3 regions of the Methylobacterium sp. Ger2507 genome follow, and region 2 is predicted to be linked to each of the others. Evidence: predicted binding sites of a transcription regulator. Region 2 holds the regulator's gene; each other region holds the start of a gene.
The links. The regulator PhoB, encoded in region 2, activates phosphate uptake and scavenging genes when phosphate is short. The targets are predictions, from matches to a motif close to TGTCATNNANCTGTCAT.
Positions count from the first base shown of each region.

Region 1: the regulator PhoB is predicted to act here: its motif matches at 3,635-3,651, upstream of ACV7NL_RS16875 (BtaA family protein).
Region 3: the regulator PhoB is predicted to act here: its motif matches at 4,699-4,715, upstream of ACV7NL_RS17610 (inorganic phosphate transporter).

Region 1 is NZ_JBUYVC010000001.1:3,658,871-3,665,013, reverse strand. It holds gene ACV7NL_RS16900 (twin-arginine translocase TatA/TatE family subunit) at 1-258, shown strand; gene tatB (Sec-independent protein translocase protein TatB) at 374-976, shown strand; gene tatC (twin-arginine translocase subunit TatC) at 973-1,773, shown strand; gene ACV7NL_RS16885 (lysophospholipid acyltransferase family protein) at 1,790-2,542, opposite strand; gene xth (exodeoxyribonuclease III) at 2,707-3,516, shown strand; gene ACV7NL_RS16875 (BtaA family protein) at 3,707-4,954, shown strand; gene ACV7NL_RS16870 (class I SAM-dependent methyltransferase) at 4,951-5,658, shown strand; gene ACV7NL_RS16865 (amino acid permease) at 5,850-6,143, opposite strand, start outside.
Region 2 is NZ_JBUYVC010000001.1:374,754-380,896, reverse strand. It holds gene pstA (phosphate ABC transporter permease PstA) at 1-425, shown strand, start outside; gene pstB (phosphate ABC transporter ATP-binding protein PstB) at 481-1,299, shown strand; gene phoU (phosphate signaling complex protein PhoU) at 1,393-2,118, shown strand; gene phoB (phosphate regulon transcriptional regulator PhoB) at 2,142-2,846, shown strand; gene ACV7NL_RS01755 (matrixin family metalloprotease) at 2,866-3,825, opposite strand; gene ACV7NL_RS01750 (SDR family NAD(P)-dependent oxidoreductase) at 4,020-4,826, opposite strand; gene ACV7NL_RS01745 (MFS transporter) at 4,965-6,143, opposite strand, start outside.
Region 3 is NZ_JBUYVC010000001.1:3,819,755-3,825,897, forward strand. It holds gene ACV7NL_RS17585 (exodeoxyribonuclease VII small subunit) at 65-343, shown strand; gene dxs (1-deoxy-D-xylulose-5-phosphate synthase) at 502-2,454, shown strand; gene ACV7NL_RS17595 (superoxide dismutase family protein) at 2,513-3,076, opposite strand; gene ACV7NL_RS17600 (hypothetical protein) at 3,413-4,015, shown strand; gene ACV7NL_RS17605 (GcrA family cell cycle regulator) at 4,109-4,456, opposite strand; gene ACV7NL_RS17610 (inorganic phosphate transporter) at 4,797-6,143, shown strand, end outside.

The sequences.
Region 1 (6,143 bases), 3.3 Mb from region 2:
ATGGGCAGCATGAGTATCTGGCACTGGATCATCGTCGCCGGCATCGTGATGCTGCTGTTCGGCCGCGGCAAGATCTCGGACCTGATGGGCGACGTCGCCAAGGGTATCAAGGCCTTCAAGAAGGGCATGGCCGAGGACGAGACGCCGACCACCACAGCGGTTCCGCCGCCGAGCGCGGGCGAGCCGGTGCGTACGCTGCCGCATCAGGGCGAGCCGGCGACCGCCAATACGGTGGCGGCCGATCGCAAGGTCGTCTGACGCCCGACACGAAGAGGGCGCTGCGGCCGATCAAAGGTCTGGCGGAACGCGCCACGACCTGCGATGGGCAGCGCGCCGTTGATGGGCAGCGCACGGCCGCGGGACAGTCGACACCATGTTGGACATGAGTTGGGGCGAGGTGATGCTGATCGGCGGCGTCGCCCTCATCGTCATCGGCCCGAAGGATCTGCCCAAGGCCCTGCGCACGGTCGGTCAGATCACGGGCAAGATGCGGCGCATGGCCGGAGAGTTTCAGTCGCAGTTCAACGAGGCGATTCGCGAGGCGGAGTTCGACGAGATCCGTCGCGAGGTGGACGGCGTCAAGAAGTCCGCCAGCACGATGGGGCCGACCTTCAACCCCGTCCAGACCATCCGCGACGAACTGAAGGGTGCGGTCGACGGCCGGACCGAGACGAAGGTGACGTCCTCGCCTACGCAGGGGCTCGCCAACGTGGCGGATCAACTGGCCGAGCGCGAGAACAGCATCCAGGCCCCTGTCCCGCACGAGGTCGGTCCGGTGGAATCGCTCCCGGACCTGCCACCGCGGCCTGCCTCGATGGCCAAGGAGGCCCCAGCCTCGACGCAGACCTCGACCCATGCCTGGACCGCCGACCCGCTAAGTTCCACCACGCCCTCCATCACACCCGCCGATCCGCCTCCCACCGAGCCTTCTCGACCAGAGACGCCGGCCAAACCGCAGCTTGATTCCGGCAGATGATCAACGAGACCGACGACGCCGAGATCGAAGCCTCGCGGGCCCCGCTCCTCGACCACCTCATCGAACTAAGGTCGCGGCTGATCAAGTCGCTGGCCGCCTTCGTGGTGATGTTCTTCGGGTGCTTCTTCTTTTCGCGGCACATCTACAACATTCTCGTCTACCCCTACGTCTCGGTGGTCGGTGTCGAGAACGCCAAGCTTATCGCGACGCACTTCCTCGAGCAGGTCTTCACCAACATCAAGCTCAGCGTCTTCGGGGCCGGCTTCCTGGCCTTCCCGGTGATCGCCACCCAGGTCTACGCCTTCGTGGCCCCGGGCCTCTACCGCAACGAGCGTCAGGCCTTCCTGCCCTACCTCGTGGCGACGCCGGTGTTCTTCATCCTCGGCGCACTGGTGGTGTTCTTCCTGGCGATGCCGCTGCTGATCCAATTCTCGGTTTCGCTGCAGCAGATCGGGCAGCCGGGCGAGGCGACGATCGCCCTCCTGCCGAAGGTGGACGAGTACCTCTCGCTCATCATGACGCTGATCTTCGCCTTCGGCATCGCGTTCCAGCTGCCGGTAATCCTGACCCTGCTCGGGCAGATCGGCGTGATCGACACGGCGTTCCTGCGCGAAAAGCGCCGTTACGCCATCGTCCTCGTCTTCGTGGCCGCCGCCATCCTGACGCCGCCGGACGTGATCTCGCAGCTCTCCCTGGCGATCCCCATGCTGCTGCTTTACGAGGCCTCGATCTTCTCTGTGGCCCGCGTCGAGCGCCGTCGCACCGCCCGGCGCAAGGCCGAGGGCCTGGAGCCCTAGGGCATTCGCCCGCGCCTTACGAGGCCTCGGCGCTCGCCATCGTCATCGCCGAGGCCCCCGATGTCCGCCAGCGGTTCAGCTCGGCATCGATCGCCCCTTGCGTGCCACGCATGAACTCGGCGCCTGTCAGGCCGGGGGGCAGGGGAGCCAGGTAGCTCACCGTCACGGTCCCAGGGCTGTGGCGGGCGCCGCCGTGAGGCCAGAACAGACCGGAATTCACCGCCACCGGCAGCACACTGAGCCCCAGCTTGGCGTAGAGCAGTTCGACGCCGCGCTTGAACTGGACGGGCTCGTCGATGCCGCCGCGGGTGCCCTCGGGAAACATCAGCACCGAACGTCCTTGCGCGATCGCCGCGCGACTCTCGTCGATCATCACCCGGAGGGCCTGGGTGCCGTTGGCCCGGTCGATGATGATCATCGGCGAGCGACGCAGGAACCATCCGACGATGGGGATGGCCACCAGTTCGCGCTTGGCCACGATGGCAACGTTCGGCACCAGAACGAGGAAGGCCAGGGTCTCCCAGGCGGACTGATGGTTGGCCACGATGAGGCAGGGCTCGGCCGGGATGCGGCTGCGGCCTTCCTCGACGTAGGTCAGCCCGATGATGCGGGCGAGGCCGAATAGGATCCCGCGCGACCACAGGCGGGTGAAGGCGCGGATGGGCCGTGCCGGTGCGCCCAGAAGGGCAAGCACCGCCAGCGGCAGGATGAACAGGGCGGTCCAGCCGGCCCAGTAGGCATTGAAAAGCGCGGAACGGATGCGCGACACGTGACAATCCCTCGATCTCGCCCGACGCGCGATCCCTCGCGGATCATGAGCCTCTGGCGCGGCATTTCCCCGGCGACGGCGGCGGCGATCCGGTCTATGCCGGCCCGCCGCCGTCGCGCGGACGATCCTTTAAACACTTTCCAGTTTCACGCGAGCCGAACGCCGTGCGCCTGACCGTCACCTCCTGGAACATCAACTCGGTGCGGCTGCGCATCGATTCGGTTCTGCGCTTCCTGGCGGAGGCGCAGCCAGACGTGCTCTGCCTGCAGGAGACAAAGTGCCCGGACGACGCGTTTCCGCTGAAGGCCCTGCGCGGGTCGGGCTACGAACACGTCGTGTTCGCCGGTCAGAAGGGCTATAACGGCGTCGCGATCCTGTCGCGCTTCCCGCTCGTCGCCCGTGACGTCATGGCCTTCTGCGAGCGCCAGGATGCGCGCCACATCTCGGCCATGCTGGGGCCGGAGGCCGGGAAGGCAGCGGGGATCGTGTTGCACGATTTCTACGTGCCGGCCGGGGGCGACGTGCCGGACCGCGCCCTCAACCCGAAATTCGCGCACAAGCTCGATTTTCTGGACGCCTTGCGCGCCTGGGGGGGCCGGCGGGGCAGCGGCCCGGCGATCCTGGTGGGGGATCTGAACGTGGCTCCGCTGGAGCACGATGTCTGGTCCCACAGACAGCTCCTCGACGTGGTGAGCCACACGCCCATCGAGACCGAGCGGCTGGAGACCCTGCGGGGAGAAGCGGGCTGGATCGACACCGCCCGCCTGCTCGTTCCGGAGCCGACGAAGATCTATACGTGGTGGAGCTATCGCTCCCCCGACTGGGCGGCGGCCGACAAGGGCCGGCGCCTCGACCATGCCTGGGTCTCCCCGGACCTGGCCGGGACAGTCCGCGACCTGACGGTGGCGCGCCATGTCCGGGGCTGGGAGCGGCCCTCCGATCATGCGCCGGTGACACTGACCCTGCACCTGTAAGCGGGCAGCCCCATCGGCATGCGCATCCACCGGCCCGCGTCCCGTCCTCGGATCGGGCGTTTCTGCGAGACAACATTCGCCGGAATGGTTCGCCGTCGATCGCGATCATCCGTTGGCGTGTCACCGCCCGGTCATGCGCGCAGCGTAGGGGCGGCGTCCATCATCCCTGATGGACAGCCCGAGAGCCCGCATGAACTCCGCAGCACGGGCGGTCCGCCGCGAAACCAGCCTCGGCCTGACCCAGGCCGTTCACCGCAGCCGAGCGCTGTCCCGCGCCGGCTTCGCCGAGCGGCTGTTCACCCTGGCCTTCAGTGGATTGGTCTATCCGCAGATCTGGGAGGACCCTGCAGTCGACATGGAGGCCCTGGCCCTGACGCCACAGGACCACGTGGTCGCCATCGCGTCGGGCAGTTGCAACGTGCTGTCCTACCTCACTGCCGATCCGGCGCGCATCAGTGCGGTCGACCTCAACGGGGCGCATATCGCCCTGGGGCGCCTCAAGGTCGCGGCTTTGACCCGATTTCCCGATTCGGAGACCTACCTGCGCTTCTTCGGGCGCGCCGACACTGCGGACAACGTGGCCGCCTACGACGCGCACATCGCCCCGCACCTCGACGCGGCCTCTCGCGCCTACTGGGAGACGCGGCGCCTCGACGGGCGTCGACGCATCGCGGCCTTCTCCAAGAACATCTTCCGGCACGGGCTGCTCGGGCGCTTCATCGGCACCGGGCATCGGCTGGCTCGCCTCTATGGCTGCGACCTCTCCGCCGTCCTGAAGGCCCGCAACCGGGAGGAACAGCGCGCCCTGTTCGCCGCACACGTGGCCCCTCTGTTCGACAAGCGCCTCGTGCGCTGGCTGATCCGGCGCCCGGCCTCCCTCTACGGCCTCGGGATTCCGCCGGCCCAGTATACGGCGCTGGCCAAGGACCGCCCAGGCGGCATGGTCGACGTGCTGCGGCACCGGCTGGAGCGCCTCGCCTGCAACTTCGATCTCGACCGGAATTACTTCGCCTGGCAGGCCTTCGGCCGGGGCTACGCGCCGGGCTCCGACGCAGCACTGCCGCCCTATCTTCAGCCACGCCACTTCGAGACCTTGCGGGCACGGGCCGGTCGGGTGAGCTATCGCCAGCAATCGATGACGGCGTTCCTGGCCGGGAGCCCGGACAAGAGCGCCGATGCCTACGTGCTGCTCGACGCGCAGGACTGGATGAGCGATGCCGACCTGACCGCCTTGTGGACCGAGATCACCCGGACCGCGCGGCCCGGGGCGCGGGTGATCTTCCGGACGGCGGCCGACGAGCGCTGCCTGCCCGGCCGCGTGCCGGAGGCAATCCTGAACGCCTGGGACTACGCCGAGGCCGAGAGCCGCGCCGCCGTGACGCGCGACCGCTCGGCGATCTACGGCGGCTTCCATCTCTACCGCCTGCGTGCCGTATGAACGATGCCGCGCATGCGATGGACCGGATGTACCGGCGCCAGCGCCACCTCTACGACGCCAGCCGGAAGTTCTATCTTCTGGGCCGTGACCAGACGATCGCCGAACTTGCCGTGCCGGCAGGCGGCTCTGTGCTGGAGATCGGCTGCGGTACCGGACGCAACCTCGTGCGCATCGCCCAGACCTATCCGGGCGCTGCCTGCCACGGCCTCGACGTCTCGGCGGCGATGCTCGACACCGCCGCCCGCGGCGTCGCGCGAGCCGGGCTCGACGGGCGCATCAGCCTCGCGCGCGGAGACGCCACGGCTTTCGACCCCACGGCCCTGTTCGGGCAGGACGCTTACGATCGGATCCTCATCTCCTACGCCCTGTCGATGATTCCGCCCTGGGAGCGGGTCCTGGCGGAAGCCGTCGGCCATCTCGCACCCGAAGGGCAGCTCCACGTGGTGGATTTTGGTGGGCAGGCCGGCCTACCGCGGCCGGCCCGGGCGCTCCTCAACCGCTGGCTCGCGGCCTTCTCGGTGACGCCGCGCGCGACCCTGCCGCAGGTGGTCGCGGACGCAGCGGCGAGAACAGGTGCCGAAGCGTGCGTGCGCCAGCGCTTCGGGGGCTATTGCGTGCAGGCGGTGATCGTTCGCCGGACCGGCAGCGGCGTCCCGGCTGGTGGTGGCGGGCCGCCCATCCCGGATCATCGGCCGATTGCGTGAGCCAACTTCGGAACGCGTGAGCCGGCCGCCGCATTGGTTCTGCAACGCGGTGGCCTACGGGCCGCCCCACCCCGGAACCGGAGATCGCTCCTCATGCGCAAGCTGCTTGTCGCCTTCCTGCTCCCGAAGCTCGTTTCTTACCTGCGTCGCCGGTACTCCGGCCGCCCGAGCCCGCGCCACTACTCCTGAGTTCAGGCCGCCGAGGCCTCGCGAGGCTTCGGCCCAGCGGCGCGGTGCAACCGTGCCGCCTTTCGGCCGTAGCCGAAGTAGATCGCCAGCCCGATGGCGAGCCAGACGGCCAGACGCAGCCAGGTGTCTCCCGGCAGACCGAGCATCAGGCCGAGACAGGACAGGATGCCGAGCACCGGCACAACCGGCATACCCGGCACCCGGAAGGGACGCTGTCGATCCGGCTCCGTCCGACGCAGAACCAACGCAGCCGTACAGATCACGATGAAGGCGAAGAGCGTTCCAATGCTCACCAG
Region 2 (6,143 bases):
CCGTGGCGCTCGCCATCATCGCCACCCCGGTCATCGTGCGCACCACCGAGGACATGCTGCGCCTCGTGCCCTCGACCCTGCGCGAAGCCGGCGCGGCGCTCGGCGCGCCGCCCTCCATCGTGATCAAGAGCATCACCTGGCGCGGGGCCAGCGCCGGCATCGTCACCGGCATCATCCTGGCGCTCGCCCGCATCGCCGGCGAGACGGCGCCGCTCCTGTTCACGGCGCTCAACAACAACAGCTGGTTCTCCGCCAACCTGATGGGCGGCGTCCCGAACCTGCCGGTGATGATCTACCAGTTCGCGCTCTCGCCCTACCAGAACTGGCAGCAGCTCGCCTGGGCCGGCGCCCTCCTGATCACGGTCACGATCCTCGCCCTGTCGATCGTGGCCCGGTTCGTCATCAAGACCGAGCGGTCGCGCTGACCTCCAGCGCCCCGCCTCCCGCTTCCTCCCCTTCGCTCGACAGGATGCTGAACCGATGAACGCCGCCCCCGGGATCACCTCCGCGCAGCTCACCGGACGCCACAAGGCCGACGAGACCTCGCCGATCCGCATCGCCGTCAAGGACCTGAACTTCTACTACGGCAGCTTCCACGGCCTGAAGTCGGTCAACCTCAACTTCCACGACCGCCAGGTGACGGCGCTGATCGGCCCGTCCGGCTGCGGGAAGTCGACCCTGCTGCGCACCTTCAACCGCATCTACAGCCTGTATCCGGACCAGCGGGCGGAGGGCGAAATCCTCCTCGACGGCCAGAACGTGCTGGATTCCAACGTCGACCTGAACGAGCTGCGCTCGCGCATCGGCATGGTGTTCCAGAAGCCGACGCCGTTCCCGATGTCGATCTACGACAACGTCGCCTTCGGCCTGCGCCTCTACGAGAAGCTGCCCAAGGCCGACCTCGACGTGCGCGTCGAGGAATCGCTCCGCAAGGCCGCCCTCTGGGACGAGGTCAAGGACAAGCTCAAGCAATCCGGCATGGGCCTGTCCGGCGGTCAGCAGCAGCGCCTCTGCATCGCCCGCACCGTGGCCCAGCGCCCGGAGGTGATCCTGTTCGACGAGCCGACCTCGGCCCTCGACCCGATCTCGACCGGTCGCATCGAGGAGCTGATCGAGCAGCTGCGCTCGGAATTCACCATTGTCATCGTGACCCACAACATGCAGCAGGCGGCGCGCATCTCGCAGTTCACCGCCTTCATGTATCTCGGCGAACTGGTGGAGTTCGGACCCACCACGCGCATCTTCATGAATCCGGAGAAGCGCCAGACCCAGGACTACATCACCGGCCGCTTCGGCTGATCCGGTCCACGCCAGACCCCATGCCAGAACCCATGCCAGATCCCATGCCGTGGCGGGCACCGGACAGGCGGGCCCGACCGAGGAGTGCGACCCATGCCCGACCACATCGTCAAATCCTACGACACGGATCTTGAGAACCTGCGCCGCTCGATCTCCGAGATGGGCGGCATCGCCGAGAAGATGATGACCGAGGCCGGCGAGGCCCTGGTGCGCCGCGACTCTCCCCTGGCTCAGGCCGTCATCGCGGCCGATACCCGCCTCGACACCCTTCAGCGCGAGATCGAGGAGCGGGCGATCCTGCTGATCGCCCGGCGCCAGCCGCTGGCCATCGACCTGCGCGAGACGGTGACGGCGATCCGCGTCTCGAACGATATCGAGCGCATCGGCGATCTCGCCAAGAACGTCGCCAAGCGCGTCGTGGCCATCGCCGACCAGATCCAGCCGCAGAAGATCGTCATCGGCGTCCAGCACATGAGCGACCTCGTGCAGGAGCAGCTCAAGGACGTGCTCGACGCCTATGCCAGCCGCGACATCAAGGCGGCGCTCGACGTGTGGGAGCGCGACGACGCCATCGACGCGCTCTACAACTCGCTGTTCCGCGAACTCCTGACCTACATGATGGAGGACCCGCGCAACATCTCGTTCTGTACCCACCTGCTGTTCGTGGCCAAGAACATCGAGCGCATCGGCGATCACACCACCAACATCGCCGAGACGATCCACTACCTGGTCACCGGCGAGAACCTGCTGGCGGAGCGGGAGCGACCCAAGAACGACGCGTCCAACTACGCCACGGTGGACATGCCCGGCGCGGCCTGACTCCGCCTGATCGAAAGCGCACGATGAGTACGCGTATCCTGATCGTCGAGGACGAGGAGGCCCTGACCCTCCTCCTCCGCTACAACCTCGAGGCCGAGGGCTTCATCGTCGATTCCGCCGCGCGCGGCGACGAGGCGGACCTGCGCCTGCAGGAGCAGGTCCCCGACCTCGTCCTGCTCGACTGGATGCTGCCGGCCCTGTCGGGCATCGAGCTGTGCCGCCGCATCCGGGCCCGGCGCGAGACCGAGCGCCTGCCGGTGATCATGCTCACGGCGCGCGGCGAGGAGGGCGACCGCATCCGCGGTCTCGGCACGGGCGCCGACGACTACATCGTCAAGCCGTTCTCGGTGCCGGAACTGCTGGCGCGGGTGCGCGCGCTGCTGCGTCGGGCCAAGCCCGCCCACGTGGCCAACCTGCTGGTGGCCGGCGACATCGAGCTCGACCGGGTCAGCCACCGCATTCGCCGCGAGGGCCGCGAGATCCATCTCGGGCCGACCGAGTTCAAGCTGCTCGAGTTCCTGATGCAGAGCCCCGGCCGGGTGTTTTCCCGCGAGCAGCTCCTCGATGGGGTCTGGGGCCACGACGTCTACATCGACGAGCGCACCGTCGACGTCCATGTCGGCCGCCTGCGCAAGGCCCTGAACCGTCCGCGCCAGAGCGACCCGATCCGCACCGTGCGCGGCTCGGGCTATTCCTTCGACGAGATGTTCGAGGCAGAGGGCGAGTAGGGCGGCCGTTACCACGCAGTCAGGCGAACAGCATGCCGTCGCTGGGCGCGTGCACGGTGAAGCCCTTGCCCTCGTCGATCCAGCCCGCACCGGCAGCGCCCTGGTTGATGCCGGCGGCCTCCTCGGCATTGCCGGCGAAGTGATGCTGGCCGGTCTTGGTGTTGAAGAACCGCTCCAGCGTCACGGTGCCGGGCGCGCTGGCATCCGCGTAGGCCTCGAACGCGACGCCCTCGTATTTGTAGGACGGGTTGGTCTTGATGATCTGGTCGCGCTCGCCGACGCTGGTCGTGAAGAAATGCGCGGTCGTGCCGGTGTCGAAGAACCGGAACACGTCGATGGTGTCGGCTCCCTGGCTCGGGGTCGCCCACGGGGTTCCCTCGTAGGTGAACCACGGCAGGGTCTGCAGGATCTGCGCCTTCTCGGCGCCGCTCGTGGTGTAGAAATGGTCCCCGGTCTTAGTGTCGTAGAAACGGTGCACAGCCGTGACCTCGGCCTGCACGACCAGGGCGGGCGGTGCTGCCTGAATCGGGGCGCTGCGAGCGCCGTACAGCGCCTGGACGCCCGCGATGTCGCCGGCCGCGAGGCTGGAGATGGTGGGATCCAGGATGGCGTTCATCACCTCCGGCTTGGCATTGTAGTGGTCGAGCCCGATCGCATGCCCGATCTCGTGAAGGGCGACGGCGGAAAGATCGACGTTCTGATTGCTGACGACGCGGCCCTTCGCCGTGTGCCATCCTTCTCCACTGTCGAAGGCGACGGTCACGGATTGAAGGCGCTGTCCGCTATAGGAATAGGTCGCATTCCCGACGACCTTGCCGAGACCGTCGATGCTGTTCAGGGTGAAATCGATATCGGATTCGACCATCGACACGACCTGCTGGAAGGCGATGTCGGCATAGCTCGACCAGGCGGCGAAGGCGGCCTGGATGACGCCGACGAAGCTCGCGGGAATCGTTGCGTCGAGAGCCCAGGTGACCATGCCGCCGCCTGTCCCCGCCGGACCTCGGCCCCAGCGCGGTCCCTCGAGCGCGTAATCTCCCATCGGCATCCTCCCATCGGCCCGGGAACCTCGAATGGAAGGATGACCAAATCGTTAATGACACCGCGCTTTTTTCAATCCTTTTCGATCCCGGCCCTTCTCAATCGAGTGCTCGGCTCCGTGTGACTTGGGCGTCACACGATGCTGCGCACCACGCCGCCATCGACCCGGAGGGCCGCCCCGCTGGTGGCGCTGGCGGCCGGGCTGCAGATATAGGCCACCATGCTGGCGACTTCGTCGACGGTGGCGAGGCGGCCGATCAGCGAGGTCGGGCGGTGCTCGGCCACGAAGGCGCGGCCGGCGGCATCGAGGTCGACGTCGCCGCCCCGTCCATCGTCCTTGGCCATGCTCTTCATGAAGTCCGCGACGCCCTCGGACAGGGTCGGTCCCGGCAGCACGCTGTTCACGGTCACGCCGGAGCCGGACACGGTCTCGGCCAGGCCGCGCGCCACGGCGAGCTGGGCCGTCTTGGTCATGCCGTAATGGACCATCTCCACCGGGATGTTCACGCCGGATTCGCTGGAAATGAAGACAACCCGGCCCCAACCGCGCTGGACCATGCCCGGCGTGTAGGCGCGCGACAGGCGCACGCCGCTCATCACGTTGGTCTCGAAGAAGCGGTGCCAGTCCTCGTCCGGAATGTCGAAGAACGGCTTCGGCTCGAAGATGCCGGTGTTGTTGACCAGGATGTCGATGTCCGGCAGCCCCGCGACCACGCGCGCGGCCCCGTCCGGGGTGGAGACGTCGCCCGGCGCGCCGATGAAGGTCGCCTTGCCGGTCTCGCGCTTGAGGCGCTCGACGGCGTCGCGCACGCGATCCTGGGTGCGCCCGTTGATCGCCACCGTCGCGCCGAGCTCCGCCAGGGCCTTGGCGATGGCGTAGCCGATGCCGGTGGTGGAACCGCTGACGAGGGCGCGCTTGCCCGACAGGTCGAGTTGCATGGTCTTGTCCTCGGTGGAGCTGGCACCGGGTCAACGCGCCGGAACGGCCCTGGTGCGATCACGCCATCGGCGCGGCTCTGCCGGGGCTGGGTCAACGTTCCGAAGACCGTCTCTCCGAAGTCTCGTTTCTCCGAAGCGTCATCCTGTCTGTTGGCGCCGCAAGACGCTGGCCACCGCCCCGAAGGCGGCGAGACCGACGGCGCACCACAGGGTCGCGGCCACCGGTCCGGCCGGAGCGGCGCCCTGGTGCAACCCGAAGATCACCGCCACCAGGGCGGCCCCGAAGGATTGTCCGGTCAGACGCGCGGTGGATTGCATGCCGCTGGCCCCGCCGCTGCGGTCACGCGGGGCGCTGGTGATGATGACCTTGTTGTTCGGCGACTGGAACAGCCCGAAGCCGAGGCCGCACAGGGTGAGGCGCCAGGCGATATCGAGATGGGAGGCGTCCGCCGGCAGCAGCGCGATCGCCGCCAGGCCGGTCGCCATCAGGGCGAGACCGAGGCCGCCCAGCAGCCCTGGAGCGTAGCGGTCCGCGAGGCGCCCGGACAGGGGGGCCATCACCGCGATGGCGATGGGCCAGGGCGTCATCAGGAAGCCGGTCTGCGTCTCGGACAGGTGCAGCACGTCCTGAAAGTAGAAGGGCAGGGCGACATAGGCCATCATCTGCGCCCCGAACGAGGCGATCGAGGTCGCCATGGAGAGGGCGAAGGCTGGAATCCGCAGGAGATCGACCGGCAGGAGCGGACGGGTCATCCGGGTCTGCGTCCAGACGAAGACGGCGCCGACGCAGAGGGCCGCGCCGATCTCCGCCAGGGCGACGCCCCGCGTGGCCGGATCGCCGAGGCCGTCGACGCCGGTGATCAGGAGCCCGAAGGTCAGGGCGTTGAGAAGCGCGCTGCGGATGTCGAAGCGGCCGCCGCTCTTCGGCGTCGCCGGCAGGGTGCGGGCGCCGACCGCGAGGGCGATCACCCCAACCGGCAGGTTGACCAGGAACAGCCAGGGCCAGGTCGCCACCGACAGGATCGCGGCCGCCACCGTCGGCCCGGCGGCCGAGGCCATGGCCACCACCAGGGCGACGTTGCCGACGCCGCGCCCGATCAGGCGATGCGGATAGATGAAGCGCACCAGGGCGATGTTGACGCTCATGATGCCGGCGGCGCCGAACCCCTGCGCGATCCGCGCCGCCACCAGCCAGTCGAGGGTCGGGGCGAAGGCGCAGGCCACGGAGGCCGCCGTGAACAGGACGAGGCCGGTGAGGTAGACCCGGCGATAACCGAGGATGTCGCCCAGCGAGGCCAGAGGCAGCAGGGAGGCCGT
Region 3 (6,143 bases), 3.4 Mb from region 2:
TGGGATCGGGTTGCCGGCTTCGGGGCGACCGGCTTAGACCGACAAAATCAAGGGGTAGTTTAGGATGAGTGTCACGCGACCCGCCGTTGCGTCGACGGCCAGTGCCGGTGAGCCGGCCCTCGACCTGCCGTTCGAGAAAGCCTTGGAGCAACTCGAGGATATCGTGCGTCGCTTGGAAAAGGGTGATGTGCCGCTCGACGAATCCGTGGCGATCTACGAACGCGGCGAGGCGCTGAAGCGCCACTGCGAGGGCCTTCTGCAGAAGGCCGAGGCCCGCATTCAGAAGATCACCCTCGGTGCCGACGGTCAGGCGGCCGGCGTCGCACCGCTTGATGTCGACTAGCTTAGGGCAAGTCGATCTTCTTCATTGGCGCCAAGCAATTGCGCGCATGTTTTCCCTCCGGACGTGAGGTTGGTTCGGTGTCACGGCAAGAAACCACGGGCGAAACCTCGCCAGCGTCCTCCGCGTCCGCGTCGGGGCTGTCGGAGGGTCCGTCGATCCTGGACGGTCTGTCCGAGCCAGCGGCCCTGCGGCTTTTGCCGGAGAGCGAGCTGCAGGCGGTGGCCGATGCGGTCCGCACCGAGATGATCGACGCGGTCTCGGTGACGGGCGGGCATCTCGGCTCCGGGCTCGGCGTGGTCGAGCTGACGGTGGCCCTGCATCACGTGTTCGACACGCCCGACGACCGCATCGTCTGGGATGTCGGCCACCAGGCCTATCCGCACAAGATCCTCACCGGCCGGCGCGACCGCATCCGGACCCTGCGCCAGCCCGGCGGCCTGTCGGGCTTCACCAAGCGCTCGGAGAGCGTCTACGATCCGTTCGGCGCGGCCCACTCGTCCACCTCGATCTCGGCGGCCCTCGGCATGGCCGTGGCGCGCGACCTCGACGACGCGGCCGCCCAGGCCAAGGGCGCCCCCGCCCCCAAGCGCCGCAACATGGTGGCGGTGATCGGCGACGGCTCGATGTCGGCCGGCATGGCCTACGAGGCCATGAACAATGCCGGCGCGCTCAAATCCCGCCTGATCGTCATCCTCAACGACAACGACATGTCGATCGCCCCGCCCGTGGGCGCCATGTCGGCCTATTTCGCGCGGCTGGCCTCGGGCGACACCTACCAGTCCCTGCGCGAGACCGCCAAGCAGCTCGGCAAGCTCCTGCCCAAGGCACTCTACCAGCGCGCGGCCGCGGCCGAGGAATATGCCCGCTCCCTGGTGGTGGGCTCGGGCACGATGTTCGAGGAGATGGGCTTCCACTATGTCGGGCCCATCGACGGTCACAACCTCGACCACCTGCTGCCGGTGCTCAAGAACGTGCGCGACTCGGAGCAGGGCCCGATCCTGCTCCACGTCGTCACCCAGAAGGGCAAGGGCTACGCGCCGGCCGAGGCCTCGGCCGACCGCTACCACGGCGTGGTCAAGTTCGACGTGCTGTCCGGCGTGCAGGCCAAGGCCAAGCCCAACGCCCCGGCCTACACCCGGGTGTTCGGCGAGAGCCTGATCAAGGCGGCGGATGCCGACGACCGGGTGGTGGCGATCACCGCCGCGATGCCGGGCGGCACCGGCATCGACCTGTTCGGCAAGGCGCATCCGGACCGGACCTTCGACGTCGGCATCGCCGAGCAGCACGCGGTGACCTTCGCGGGCGGGCTGGCGACGGAGGGCTACAAGCCGTTCGTGGCGATCTACTCGACCTTCCTGCAGCGGGCCTACGACCAGGTCGTGCACGACGTGGCGCTGCAGAACCTGCCCGTGCGCTTCTGCCTGGACCGGGCCGGCCTGGTGGGGGCGGACGGGGCGACGCATGCGGGGGCCTTCGATCTGGCCTATCTGTGCTGCCTGCCGAACATGACGGTGATGGCGGCCTCGGACGAGGCCGAACTGGTGCACATGGTGGCGACGTGCCACGCGCACGACACCGGCCCGATCGCGCTGCGCTACCCGCGCGGCGAGGGCGTGGGCGTCGACCTGCCCGAGCGCGGCTCGGTGCTGGAGATCGGCAAGGGGCGGATCGTGCGTGCGCCGGAGGGGGCGCGGGTGGCGCTGCTGGCGCTGGGCACGCGCCTGTCCGAGGCGCTGAAGGCGGCCGATCTGCTGGAGGCCGAGGGCATCGCCGTGACGGTGGCGGATGCGCGCTTTGCCAAGCCGCTGGACGCGGCGATGATCCTGGACCTGGCGGCGAACCACGAGGTTCTGGTCACGCTGGAGGAGGGCTCGGTGGGCGGCTTCGGCGCCATGGTGCTGCATCTGCTGGCCGAGCGCGGTGCGCTCGATGCCGGCCGGGTGCGGGTCCGCACGCTCACTCTGCCGGACAGCTACCAGGACCACAATGCGCCAGACGCGATGTACGCCGAGGCCGGCCTCGACGCCGCCGGCATCCTCAACACCGTCAAGGCCGCCTTGCCCGAACGGAAGATGCGCAGCGCCAAGCTCGTCAGCGTCGCCCAGAACTAAGGACGACCCTTGCCCCGCGGAGCGGTTGCGCTCCGCGGGGCCGGTCCGAATCGGGCGGCTACTTGATCACCGCACAGGCGATGCGGGCCCCGGCGCCGCCGATGGGCTGGGTGGCGTGATCGTCCTCGTTGGCGTGGATGATCAGGGCCGAACCATCGCCATCCTTCAGGGCGCCCTCGCCGGTCAGCGGCGTCTCGCTCGACACCTCGGCGTTCACCGAACCGTCCGCGTTAGCGAAGACGTTGGGGAGGTCGCCCTCGTCCGGGCCTTCGGGATTGAGCAGGCCGTGCTTGCTCTGGTCGTGATTCACATGCGCCTTCGAATTCTCGAACTTGGCGGTGTCCGAGCAGTCGCCGACGGCATGGAAATGGATGCCGTGCCAGCCGGGCGGGAGTCCGCCGGACTGGATCGTCACCCGCATGACGAGCGCGCTCGCACCGTCGCGAATCATAATCTTTCCAATGGGTTCGCCCTTGCCGTTCTGGATCGGGCTCTCGAAGGTCTGCGGGGCCGCGGGGGGCGCTGCCTCAGCGGGCGCGGCCGGAGCGGGCTGCGCGAGGGCGGTGTGGGCAGCGATGGCCGAGCTCGCCGCGAGGGCGAGGACCGACGGAAGTCGTCTCATGAGTTGGCTCTCCTCTCCACGCCGGGTACGCCTGTGGAGCGTCAACGAAGATGGTCCCGGGGCGATCCACGACAATGCCGGACGGGCGCCAGGTTTCCCGAGCGGGGTGACGCGCGGTCGATCGGCCGGCCGAGGAAAACGGCTGGACCGGCAGCACGTGGACGAACTCTCAAGGTTTCGCTAGGTTTCCACAGTGAGAGCCCGGGTCGTGATCCCGATCCGGCAAGTCTTTTGCTGAGTTGAGGTTCTTTCGCGGTGATCCGAGGCCGGCGTCGCAGACCGATGAGGGACCCGTCCCACCCCGGTACTTCGCCCAAAGCGTGTTGGGAGGTCGTCATGACGGTCTTGATGTCTCGCCGCATCCGGGGCGTTGCTTTCGCGCTCGGTCTGTTCCCGGGCCTGGCCCTGGCGGAGTCGGCTCCCCAATCCGGGCGGACCTGGACCGATCCACCCGCCCGCGGCACCGCCGAGGCCCGGTCCGACCCCGTTGCCGTGGCACCCGAGACCGGACGGCGCGCCGAGGCTGCCCCGGCGCCGGCCCGGGCGGCCCGCCCGGTTCGCAGCGCCGCCCGGACCCCCAAACGCCCCCGCGTATACGCCGAGGGTCGTGTCGAGGTCGCGCGTCGAAGCACTGTCGTCTCGCGTCGACGGGCCGCGCGTGTCGCAACGCCGGTCGCGCCGCGCAAATTCGCGGCCCGACCGGTCGTCCGGCCTCTGCCGCCGGGCTTCGTCCGGAACGGCGACATCTCTGGATACGGCTATGGCGACGGATCGCGCGCGGAGGCGACCGGCGCCTTCGTGGACGGAGACGATCGCGCCCGCCGCATCCGGCAGGCCCAGGAAGCCGGCTACCTCGTGGTGCGCTCCCGCAGCGTCGAGTTCCCCGACGGACGGCGCCTGCGCACCTACCGCCCGATCGAGGACGACAGCGACGACTAGACCGAGCCGGCGCACCGCAACGAAAAACCCCGCCGGCAGCACCGGCGGGGTTCGGGAAATCGGGGTGGAGAGCGGGTTGGACGGGCGCGCGCGTCAGCGCAGGCGGCCGGGCCGGGCCGGCTCGAACACGATGCGGCGGTGGAAGGCGCACCAGCTCTTGCCGTCCGGCGCGGGGGCGCCGCAGCAGACGGCGCGGTCATTGGGCTCGCCGATGATGAACTTGCACACGAAGGCGCCGGACTGCGCGAACGGCACCCGCAGCTCGGCGGAGGGCTCGGCGATGGCATCGGCCTCGCCGACCTGTGACATGCGGACAAGCTGGTTCATGGATCGAATGACTCGCGGACTGGCTTTCGCGGGCTGAGCCCTGCGGAATGTGGCAGATGAGAAGCGCGTCGCGTCCGAAAGGCCCCCCGATCCGCACGGGTACGAAGGATGCACCGCCGCACGTCTCGGGAGATTCGCCGACCCGGATCGGGTCGGACACGCGACCGAACCGGGCGCGACAGCGTCATGATGCTGTTATATCTGGGGTTTGGGCTCCGGCAAACAAGTGCCGACGCATGGATGCGTTGCAGCGCACAGGTTTCCCGGCTTCCGGGACAGGGGCCGGCACCGCATCGCCCAGTTCGCACGGCTGGGACGGCGGGTCTCATCCCTGTTGCGGAAGACGAATCCCGGCCTGTCATCGAACTGTGACACGCGACTCCTAGAGGCGGACCATGCGAGGGGCGTCGGTGGATCATCCCGCTGGCGTGAATGACTCGCGAGGGCCCGAATCATGTCCGACGCGCGCCTATCCCCCGTGATCGCCGCCGGGCGACCGATCGGCTTGGATGGCGGGCCGCAGCTCGACGGGCGCCTCCACGTCTCGGGCCTGATCGGGTTCGCGCTCGTCCTCCTCGGCGGCCTCGCCTATGCGGGATACAGCCTCGTTCACGACATGAACGCGGTCGGTGAGACACCGCTGGCGATCGGAGCCTTTGCGCTGCTGGCGCTGGCTCTCCTGATCGCCCTGGCCTTCGAGTTCGTGAACGGCTTTCACGACACCGCCAACGCGGTGGCGACGGTGATCTACACCCATGCCCTGCCGCCGCTGGTCGCGGTGATCTGGTCCGGCGCCTTCAACTTCCTCGGGGTGATGCTGTCCTCCGGCGCGGTAGCCTACGCCATCGTCACCCTGCTGCCGGTGGAGCTGATCCTGCAGGTCGGGTCGTCGGCCGGCTACGCGATGATCTTCTCCCTGCTGATCGCCGCGATCCTGTGGAATCTCGGCACCTGGGCGCTCGGCCTGCCGAACTCCTCCTCGCACGCCCTGATCGGCTCGGTGATCGGCGTCGGCCTCGCCAACCAGCTGATGGCGCCCGAGGGCCAGGGTACCTCCGGCGTCGAGTGGGGGCAGGCGGTGACGGTGCTGGAGGGGCTGCTGATCTCGCCCGTCCTCGGCTTCGTCCTGGCGGCCCTGCTGCTCGTGGCCATGAAGGCCGTCGTCAAGCGCCGGGACCTGTACGAGGCGCCTGCGGGCGAGGCCCCGCCCCCGCTCTGGATCCGCGGCCTGCTCATTCTCACCTGCACCCTGGTGTCGTTCTTCCACGGCGGCAATGACGGCCAGAAGGGCATGGGCCTGATCATGCTGATCCTGATCGGCGCGGCGCCCACCGCCTATGCCCTCAACCGCACCATGTCGGACGACATGACGCCGGTTTTCGTGAAGCAGTCGCAGGATGCGCGCGCGGTGTTCGCCGCCCGGGCCGGGACCATGGCGCCCCCCGACGCGGCCGCCGCCCGGGTCCAGGTCGCCGAGGCCCTGCGCACGAAGGCGCTGAACACGCCTGCCGTCTACGCGGCGCTCGCCGCCCTCTCGGAGGATATCGCCGCCTCGGTCCAGCGCCACGGCGCGATCCGGCAGGTGCCGGCCGCCGCCACCCCGAATCTGCGCAACGACATGTACCTTGCCGCCGACGCGGTGCGCCTCCTGCCGGGCACCGGGGCGGGCTTCCCGGAGGCCGAGGGCAAGGTGCTCAAGGCCTATGCCGGCCTCCTCAACGACGGTACCCGCTACATCCCGACCTGGGTGAAGGTCTGCGTCGCCCTGGCGCTCGGCCTCGGCACCATGGTGGGCTGGAAG